Regions from separate parts of the Luteibacter sp. HA06 genome, predicted to be linked through region 1. Evidence: predicted binding sites of a transcription regulator. Region 1 holds the regulator's gene; each other region holds the start of a gene.
The links. The regulator FliA, encoded in region 1, starts transcription of late flagellar genes. The targets are predictions, from matches to a motif close to TAAAGTTTNNCNNNCNNNGGCCGATAA.
Positions count from the first base shown of each region.

Region 1 (3,270 bases):
AAGGAAGCCCGCACCGCCCTTCACGGTATGGAACGCGCGGAAGACCGCGTTCAGCAGCTCGGCGTCTCCCGGCGATGCTTCGAGGTCCACGAGCTGTTCGCCCAGGCTCTCGAGCAGTTCGCGTGCTTCGATCAGGAAGACATTGAGTAGCTCGTTGTCCAGCTCCACGCTCATACGGCGCTCAGAACCCGAATTCGCTGAGCAGTCGATCCACTTCGTCCTGGCTGACCTTGTCCGCGGCGGGTGCATGGGTGCCGCCCGCGAGCGAACCGGTGAGGCGCACCAGTTCAATCAGGGACGATTCCACCTTGGCCATGAAGGCTTCAACCTGGGCGACACGCTGGCCGGAGAGATCCTGCCAGGACTGCGCTTCGACCATCTCACCCAGGCCGATGTCGCAGCTCTGCGCGAAATCGCCCACGCGGACGGCGAGCGCCGTAGCGTTCGGCGCAAAGGACGGATCAGCGTGATCGAGCACGAGCACTTCGTCGGCCTGCTTGGCCAGCGCCTGTGCCTGCGGACGCAGCTTGTCGCTGAAGTCGAGGGTGCGGTGCGCTGCCTGGGAGCTCATTTCGAGGACGTCGCGCAGGTGCTTACGCGCATCGCTCATGTTGCCCGGCACGCCATCGCTGGAGATGTCGGAAGCGAGGCGGCGCACCGACTCGTGGAGATCGCGCGCCAGGTGGCCCAAGGCCAGGAACAGGTGCTGTTCACGGCTGCGCAGCAGGCGGTCGAGCGCCTGTTCGAAGGCGACGCTGTCATCGGCATCGAGCAGCTCGCGCAGCTCGGGAACGACCTCGTGGCCGGCGGTAAGCATGGTGTTCATCGTCATTCCCTTAGCCCGCAGCCGCGGCGAGTCGTTCAAAGATCTTGTCGAGCTTTTCCTTCAGCGTGACCGCCGTGAATGGCTTGACCACGTAGCCGTTCACGCCGCTCTGCGCGGCGGCGATGATCTGGTCGCGATTGTTTTCCGCCGTGACCATGAGCACCGGCATCGACTTCAGCGCGGCATCCGCGCGGATGGCGCGAAGCAGGTCGATACCCGTCATGTTGGGCATGTTCCAGTCGGTCACGACCAGATCGAAGGGCTGGGCACGCAGCATCACGAGCGCCGCGGTACCGTCTTCAGCCTCCTGGATGAGGGTGTTCGTAAATCCCAGCTCGACCAGGAGGTTCCTGACGATGCGTCGCATGGTGGAGAAATCGTCCACCACGAGGATTTTCATGTTCTTGTCCAAAACTCGTCTCCGCCTGACTGCGCGTTTCTTACCGGCGACGGCACCGTAATGCCGTCAATGCTTTTCTTTCCAACCTGTCATGCGAGCGCGGAGGCGAATCAGGGCCTGGCCATGGATCTGGCACACCCGCGATTCGCTGACACCGAGTACCGCACCGATTTCCTTCAGGTTGAGCTCTTCATCGTAGTACAGCGACATCACCAGCTTCTCGCGTTCGGGCAGGCCGTCGATGGACTGCGCCAGCGCATCGCGCAAGCCGTCCTGCTCGAAGATCCCTTCCGGACCTGCGGCGTCGGGGTCTGCGACATCGATCGCTGCGCCTTCGTCGCCTTCCGGCGCCGTAAGGCTGAGCAACCGCGCGCTCGCCGCGTCGGCCAGAATCTGGTTGTATTCCATGGCGTCGATACCAAGCCGCTTCATCACCTCGGCGTCTTCGGCATCCCCACCTGTCTCATTTTCGATCTGTCTCGTTACCTCAGCCACCTCGCGCAACTTCCGATGGACGGAGCGCGGGGTCCAGTCCGTCTTGCGCAGTTCGTCCAGCATCGCGCCACGTATGCGGATACCCGCATAGGTCTCGAAACTGGCCGCGCGAGTCGGCGAGTAATTTCTTGCGGCCTCGAGCAGTCCGATCATTCCGGCCTGCATGAGGTCGTTCGCATCCACGCTCGGCGGTAGCCGGCCCATCAGGTGATAGGCGATCCGGCGGACCAGCGGTGCGTGGGTGCGCACCAGTTGATCTGCAGGAATCCGTGTGACTTCAAGGTATTCCGTCGCAACGCTCACAGTGGCAACCCTCCTCCCAGGTGGGACCGCTCGGCGAAAAAGCCGATGCGACCCTGAGCACGGGGTTCGGGTTCACCCCATGTATCGACCGACCTGGCCAGATTCTTGAATCCGACGGCAGATCGGCTGCTCGGCCAGACGTCGACCACGGCCGACTGACGGCGAATGGCCTGGCGCAGGTACTCGTCGTGCGGGACCATCCCCATGAAATCCAGGGAGACATCCAGGAACCGGTTGGCCACCCGCGAGAGCTTCTCGAAAAGCTGGCGGCCTTCCTGGGCGTGGCGAACCATGTTGGCCACGATCCGGAAGCGGTTGACGCCGAACTCGCGGCTCATGACCTTGATCAGGGCGTAGGCGTCGGTCAGCGAGGCCGGTTCGTCGCACACGACCACCACCACCTCATCGGAAGCCGCGGCGAACATGGACACGCTGTCGGAAATGCCGGCCGCGGTGTCGACGATCAGGTATTCAGGGGCGATCGGGTATTCGTCGAACGCGCGGATCACCGCGGCGTGCTCGATGTTCGGCAGCTGGGCCATGCGGCGCGCGCCCGAGGTGGCCGGAATCACTTTCAGGCCGTGCGGCGCCTGGAGGATCAGGTCCTCGATGCGGCATTCGCCCTCGAGCATGTGCCCGAGGTGACGGGTCGGCTGCAGACCCAGCAGCACGTCGATGTTCGCCATGGCGAGGTCAGCGTCGAGCAGGACGACGTCGCGTCCGCCCATGGCCAGGGCCATACCGAGATTGACCGCCACGGTGGTCTTGCCGACACCGCCCTTGCCGCCCGCGATCGCGATGCTGCGTGTGGGGCGACGGTCGTCAAGCCAGTTGAGGCCGGCGGCCTGGGTGCTATCGACGTGTGTGGTCATGAAGGAGTTCACTGCCGTGAAAGAGTGTGCGGTTGCGGTAGTCACGTTCTGCGGGTTCCCGGTCAGGCCAGCGCGGGCGCTGCCGTGCCGAAACGATCGGCAAGGATGGCGTCGTCGGGCTCCTCGTTGCGCTGCTTGAGCAACTGGGCTGCGAGGCAGACCAGCTTGCGCGCATCGGCGGAGGCGATATCTTCAGGTACGCGCTGCCCGTCGGTGGTGTAGTCCAGGGGCATCGCATGACGAATCAGTGCCGACAGTGCGCCGCCGATCAGCGGGGCCTCGTCGAGCTTGGTAAGAATGGCGGTCTGCGGCGACAGTGGCGTGTATGAGCGGATCGCATTGTCGATGGCCTGCGCCTGCGCATTGGCGGCGAG
Region 1 is NZ_JBSSDZ010000001.1:1,335,957-1,339,226, reverse strand. Features, by position in the region: gene ACVWWJ_RS05990 (chemotaxis protein CheW) at 1-174, opposite strand, end outside; gene ACVWWJ_RS05985 (protein phosphatase CheZ) at 182-826, opposite strand; gene cheY (chemotaxis response regulator CheY) at 837-1,238, opposite strand; gene ACVWWJ_RS05975 (RNA polymerase sigma factor FliA) at 1,293-2,024, opposite strand; gene ACVWWJ_RS05970 (MinD/ParA family protein) at 2,021-2,896, opposite strand; gene flhF (flagellar biosynthesis protein FlhF) at 2,959-3,270, opposite strand, start outside.

Region 2 (3,270 bases), 3.6 Mb from region 1:
TGATCTCGGTTCGCTGGATGGCGCTGTCATCGGGCCCTACCCCAAGACCAATGCCGATGGCCGCACCCTCAAGTCGATCACGGCGGTGTTGCGCGACGGGCGACGCAAGCCGATCGGCTTGTTGTGCATCAATGTCGACGTGAGCATGTTCGAGGCCATGCAGGCAATGTCGAAGGAATTCCTGCGTTTCGCGGAAAACGCCCCGCGCCCCGCCGCGCTGTTCCGCAACGACTGGCGCGAGGAGGTCAACGACATCGTTGGCCAGTTCCTCGGTGACCGCGGCACAACGCTCGCTGCCATGGGCATCGTCGATCGGGAGGCTCTCGTCACCTTGCTCGAAGAGCGCGGCCTGTTCGATGTGCGCCATGCAGCTACGTACATCACGCAGTTGCTCGGTCTGTCGCGGGCCACGCTGTACAAGACGCTCAAGGCCGTGCGCGAGAGCTCCTGAAACATAGGGCCCGCGCGCGTCGCCTTAAAACCGTCAGGCCGCCTCGCCCTCCAGCACGAAGTAAGCCATCTCCTGCCGCAGTATCTCGGCGCTCTCGCGCATGGCGCGGCTCGCCGCGGCGGCCTGTTCGACCAGCACGGCGTTCTCGCGCGTGGTCTCGTCGATACCGTGGATCGCGCCGTTGACGCGGGCAATGCCGTCACTCTGGCCGCGAGTGGCGTTCATCACCGAGTCGACCAATCCCGAAAGCTCGGTTACGCGCTCGCCGATACCCGTAAGCACGGCGCCTGCCCGGTCGACCGAGGCAGCGCCCGCTTCCACGGCCTCGTCGCTGTCCGCGATCAGGCGGCGAATGTCGCGGGCGGCTTCGGCGCAGCGCTTGGCCAGCTCGCGTACTTCCGACGCGACCACCGCGAAGCCGCGGCCGTGTTCGCCTGCACGGGCCGCTTCGACGGCGGCATTGAGCGCCAGCAGGTTGGTCTGGAAGGCGAACTGATCGACCAGGTCGAGTACCTCGGTCATGCGCTCGGTGTTACGGCGGATCTCGCGCATGTTGCCGATAGCGTCCATGGCCACGCTGTGGCCTTCGTCGGTCATCGACCGTGTCTGCGCGACGGCACGGTGTGCCGCGGTTGCGTGACCGAGACCTCCGCTGACGGCCTCGGCCATGTCGTCCATCGACGACGATGTCGAACGCAGGTGATCGGACTGGGTGCGCGTGCGGTCGTTCAGCGCGTCGTTGCCCCGCGCGATCCCGCTGGCGGCGTGCGCGACGTGGTCGGCGCGATCGCGCACCTGCACGACGACGTTACCGAGCTGGGTGTCCATGGCCGCCAGTGACGCGAGCAGCGCACCAATCTCATCGTTGCGACCGATGTCGATGCGGGCACCGAGCGTGCCACGTGCGATGGCGGCGGCGACCTCCGAGGCCTGACGGAGACGGCGGCCCAGCGAGCGGATGATCGCCAGGTCGACCGCACTGGCGAGAAGCAGCGCGATCCCCAGCAGGATGGCCGAGGTGATGCCACCGCGACGAATCTCGTTGTGCTGGGCCTCGGCTTCTGCCTTGCCGCCATCGAGCGCCAGCGCGAACAGGTTCGAGAAGTCGCTCTTGAGCGGTACGACGGCGGACTGCACGTCGTTGGAGAGCTGCAGCTGGGCGATATCGTACTGCTCGGCCTTGAGCAGCTCGATCACATCGTCCACGGCCTTGTCGGCGGCTTTTCGGTGTTCGGCGGCGAGCGCGACGAGCTTGCTCTGCGCCTTGCCCAGGCCACTCGCCGTCAGGGACTTCCATTGCTTGTCGATATCGTTCCTGTCGCTGCCGATCGCGGTGACGGCATCGTCGACCGACGACGGCAGCCGGGTCAGCGTCGCGTGCACCAGGGCGTCGAGCAGGTCGTTGTAATCGTTCTGGATGCGGCCGACGTTGGCGACAGGAGCCAGCGTCTCGTCGACGACGGACTGGAGCCGCTCGTCGGCCGTGCGTAGCTGGGCGCCACCGACGATCCATAGCGCGAGAAGGAGGAGGATGGTGCCGCCCATGCGAAACAGCAATCGGGCGCGGAGGGTCAGTTCGGGCAATGGGATTCGGGGCAATCGCATGGCGTACTCGGGGGGCGGGGATGCCTCCCTGTCGGCCGCACAGCCAGCAACTTTAGCGTTAATTTTTACGCATTATGCTTTTATTTCAGTAGCTTGAACCTTTGGTTACACGACAACCGAAACCTGCGTTTCATAGGTCACCATGTGCAGGCCGGTACCCGTGTTCTTCGCCACGCGTTTGGCTGACGCGGCGAGGCTGGCGACTGTTTCAGGATCCACCGGATAGGCATCGACAAAGCAGGCGACGCCGACGGCCACGGTGGTGATCGGAAAGAATCGCTGGTGACCGTGACGGTCCTCGCTATCGATGCCACCGCGTGCGCGATCGCTCTCGTCGAACAGATTGCCGCTCATCGCATTGAAGCGCACCCGCATGCCTTCGCATCGCGCGACCCAGTCGTCACCCTACTTTAGAAAACCCGTTTGTAATCAGTTATTTCTCTTTTGTTACAGCTGAGGTTACGTGTCGTCGTCCGCGGCGTAAGCCACCTCGCGCTGCGCACGAAGTTCGTCCAGTCTTGCGCTCAGTCCGGCTTCGATGTGCGCGTAGGCGTCGCCGCCGAGCGTGAGGCGACGTGGCATGACGGCGGCATCGATCGTGGCGATCATCGTGTCCACCATCTTTTCGGGATTGCCGCGCAAAGCGAAAGCACCCGAGGCGATGCCGCGGCGAAGCTCACCCGCCGGGGTGTCGTCGTAGATCGCCATAGGCTCGGGGCTGACCAGACCCTTGCCGAAGTCGGTCTTCGACGGGCCGGGCTCGACGATCAGGAAGTCGATGCCGAACGAGGCCACTTCCTGCAGCACGCTCTCGACGAAGCCTTCGATACCCCACTTGGACGCGTGATAGAGGCTGAAGTTGGGATAGGCGATCTGGCCGCCCTCCGACGACACCTGCACGACGCGTCCGCCACCCTGGGCGCGGAGCTTAGGGATGGCCGCGCGGATCACCTGGATCGAGCCGATCAGATTGGTGTCGAGCACGTGGCGGATCTGCGCGTCGGTGACTTCCTCGGCGGTCCCGAACAGGCCGTAGCCCGCATTGTTGACGATCACATCGATATGGCCGAAGGCGGCAAAGGCATCGTCGATGCTGCGCCGGATGGAGGCCGTGTCGGTCAGGTCCATCGATGTGGTCCAGAGCCGATCGCCGTGCGACGCCTTGAGATCGTTCAGGGCGCCCGCCTTGCGTAACGTGGCCGCCACGCGATCAC
Region 2 is NZ_JBSSDZ010000001.1:4,936,445-4,939,714, forward strand. Features, by position in the region: gene ACVWWJ_RS22715 (helix-turn-helix transcriptional regulator) at 1-451, shown strand, start outside; gene ACVWWJ_RS22720 (methyl-accepting chemotaxis protein) at 485-2,056, opposite strand; gene ACVWWJ_RS22725 (hypothetical protein) at 2,162-2,431, opposite strand; gene ACVWWJ_RS22730 (SDR family oxidoreductase) at 2,516-3,270, opposite strand, start outside.
Region 2: ACVWWJ_RS22720 (methyl-accepting chemotaxis protein) is a predicted target of FliA. The motif match lies at 2,085-2,111, and genes of this name have one in related genera.

Region 3 (3,270 bases), 3.3 Mb from region 1:
TGGCATGCCGCCTATGTGCTCGTGCCGTGGTCACTGTGGATGAATGCGGGTGACCGTCGCCCCATCGAGGAACACATCGATGGCATCGCACGTTACGTGGCCATGGAAAACGCGCGCTCGCCCGGAGGGATCGCCGATACGGAACTGGGCGACTGGGTGAGTCCGGAAACCGACCCCGGCGGTGAGAACGCGCCCGAGGACAAGCGTGTCGCTGCTACTGCCTACCTTTACCGGATGCAGCGCGTCACGGCGCAGATGCTTCGCCTGCTCGGCGACGATGCGAAGGCGAAGGATTTCGACACGCAGGCCGATGCCGTTCGTGATGCCTTCAACGCACGCTTCCTCGATCGGACGGCGGCTCGCTACCGCGGTGAGGGTGATAACGGTTACCGGCAGGCACACAACCTGCTGGCGCTGGCGTTCGGGCTGGTGCCCGACGAGCTACGCGATCGCGTCGCTGCCGGTGTCGCGGCGGACGCGAAGGCCCGCGGCGATCACCTGGACACCGGTGCGCTGGCGACAAAGGTGATCCTCCCGGTGCTCACGGCGACCGGTCACGCCGACGAAGCCTGGCGCATCGCGACCCAGGTCACCTTCCCGAGCTGGGGCTTCTGGCGCGATAACGGCGCGACCAGCCTCTGGGAGCACTGGAAGCTGGCGTCGCGCTCGCGGGGGCACTATTTCCTCGGCACGGTGGATGACTGGTTGTTCGGCGACGTCGCCGGATTGCGTCCGCTGGCGCCGGGTTGGCAGCGGATCGAGGTGCGGCCGGCGGTGACGGCGTGGCTGGACCATGCGTCGGCGGCGGTAATGACACCTTATGGGGAGGCATCGGTGGCGTGGCGCAAAGTGGGTGGCCGGGTCGAGATGGATGTGCACGTGCCGGTGGGGGCGGAGGCTGTGGTGGGGTTGCCGGGGCGGGCTGATGAGGTTGTCGGGTCCGGTGATCATCACTTGACCGGCAGATCTTCCGGGGAATCTTCTGTAGGAGCCGATTCATCGGCGATCGGGGAAGAGCATCGCCGCTGAAGCGGCTCCCACAATAGACAAGGCTCTCGGACCGCACCGTTCACAAACCTTTCGTAAAGCCCTGCGATTCCCCGCCGTTAATGCATATACGGGGTCGTAAACAGGGTGACGGTAGATGTCTGCATTGAAGAACTGGTTCGGCCGCACGACGCTGAATACGCGCGTGTGGATGGTCATGTCGGTGGTGGTGCTGGGCCTGGTCGGCCAGACTGTCATGTCGGGGATCGAAAGCCGGCGCGTGCAGATGGAGCAGCTCGCCAATACGCTGGAGCAGCATGTGACGGCGGCGATTGCCATCGCGGACGCGTATCACGCGCGCGCCGAGAAGGGCCAGACCAGCGACCTCGAAGCGCGCATTGCTGCGCTCGACGACATCCAGGCGATGCGCTGGTCGAACAATAGCGGCTATGTCTTCGCCTTCGATTCGGCGCTGACCATGCGCATGCATCCCCTGCGTGCCGACGACATCGGCAAGAACATCCGCGAGGACAAGGACGGCAAGGGCTTCCACCAGTACGTGGCCATGCTCGACGCCGACACGAAGGAAGGTCACGGCATGACGCGCTACACGCAGGTCATGCCCAAGACCAACGAGCTCAAAGACAAGATCAGCTATTCCAGCTGGTACAAGCCCTGGGACCTGCACTTCATCTCCGGGGCTTATTTCGACGATATCGACGCGGCCTTCCGCGCACAGCTCGAAAAAGACCTGCTCAAGTCAGGTGCCATCGCTGCGCTCGCGCTGCTGGTGGTCTGGCTGTCGATGAGCAGCATCCGCTCGACCGTCGGTGGCGAGCCGCGTGACGCCGTGCATATCGCCGGCCGCATCGCCGGCGGTGACCTGCGCAGTGACGGTGAAGCGTACGCGCCAGCCAGCTTACTGGGTGCCCTTGAGCGGATGCGCGGCACGCTTTCCTCCATCGTGTCCGAGGTGCAGCAGGGCGCGCACGTGGTCTCGACGACCTCGGGGGAGATTGCGCGTGGCAACGACGATCTGTCCCAGCGCACGCAGGAGCAGGCGTCCAGCCTGGAAGAAACCGCGGCATCGATGGAAGAGATGACCGCAACGGTGAAACAGAACGCGGAGAATGCGACCGCTGCCGACCGCCTCTCGCGTCATGCGCGTAGCGAAGCCGAGAGGGGCGGTACCGTGGTGGGTGAAGCCATGGACGCCATGCGTGATATCGGTGACTCCAGCCGCCGCATCGGCGACATCGTTGGCCTGATCGACGAGATTGCTTTCCAGACCAATCTGCTGGCGCTTAACGCAGCCGTCGAAGCGGCGCGTGCCGGTGAACAGGGCAGGGGCTTCGCCGTGGTCGCGGCGGAAGTACGCCGACTGGCTCAGTCCAGCGCGGCAGCGTCGCGCGAGATCAAGGGTCTGATCGCTGAAAGCGGCGAGCGCGTGGAGGTCGGCGCGGCACTCGTCGAGCAGTCCTCGCTCGCCCTGCGCGACATCGTGGCCAGCGTAAAAAAGGTGACCGACATCGTCGCCGAGATTGCTGCCGCGAGCGCCGAACAGTCGGCGGGCGTCGATCAGGTCAACCTGGCGATCGCACAGATCGATCAGGTGACCCAGGAAAACGCGGCGCTGGTGGAAGAAGCGGCTGCCGCGGCTAAGTCCATGCAGGACCAGGCGGATTCACTGAGCCAGCAGGTCGCGTTCTTCACCGTCGACGGCGCCACCGCAGGCGGCCGCGTGGCGCAGGCCTCGGCGGCCGAGCGTACCGCGCACGACCTCACGTTCGGCCAGACCGCCGCCTACGCTTAAGTGACAAAAGCTCATTAAAGACCTGCGAACAAGTCGCTTCAGTCACGAGTGACTGGCGCCTATGGTGGTCCTCGTCCCCCATCCAGACGAGGAAAACCACCATGTACGCCATTACCGGAATCACCGGCCAGGTCGGCACCGCCCTTGCCAGCGCGTTGTTCGCTGCGGGCAAACCCTTCCGCGCCGTCGTTCGTGACGCCGCCAAGGGCAAGCCGTTCGCCGAGCGCGGTGCCGAAGTCGCCCTTGCCGGGATCGATGACACGCCCGCCCTGACCCGCGCCTTCGAAGGGGCCGAGGCCGTCTTCATCCTGTTGCCGCCGGTGTTCGATCCGTCACCGGGTTACCTCGAGTCGAATCGCAGCATCGCCTCCATCCGTGACGCGCTGGTCGCCGCCAGGCCGGACCGCGTCGTGGTGCTGTCGACCGTCGGCGCGCATGCCACGGAAGAGAACCTGCTTTCGCAACTGGGT
Region 3 is NZ_JBSSDZ010000001.1:4,685,873-4,689,142, reverse strand. Features, by position in the region: gene ACVWWJ_RS21685 (family 78 glycoside hydrolase catalytic domain) at 1-1,029, shown strand, start outside; gene ACVWWJ_RS21680 (methyl-accepting chemotaxis protein) at 1,145-2,800, shown strand; gene ACVWWJ_RS21675 (NmrA family NAD(P)-binding protein) at 2,902-3,270, shown strand, end outside.
Region 3: ACVWWJ_RS21680 (methyl-accepting chemotaxis protein) is a predicted target of FliA. The motif match lies at 1,084-1,110, and genes of this name have one in related genera.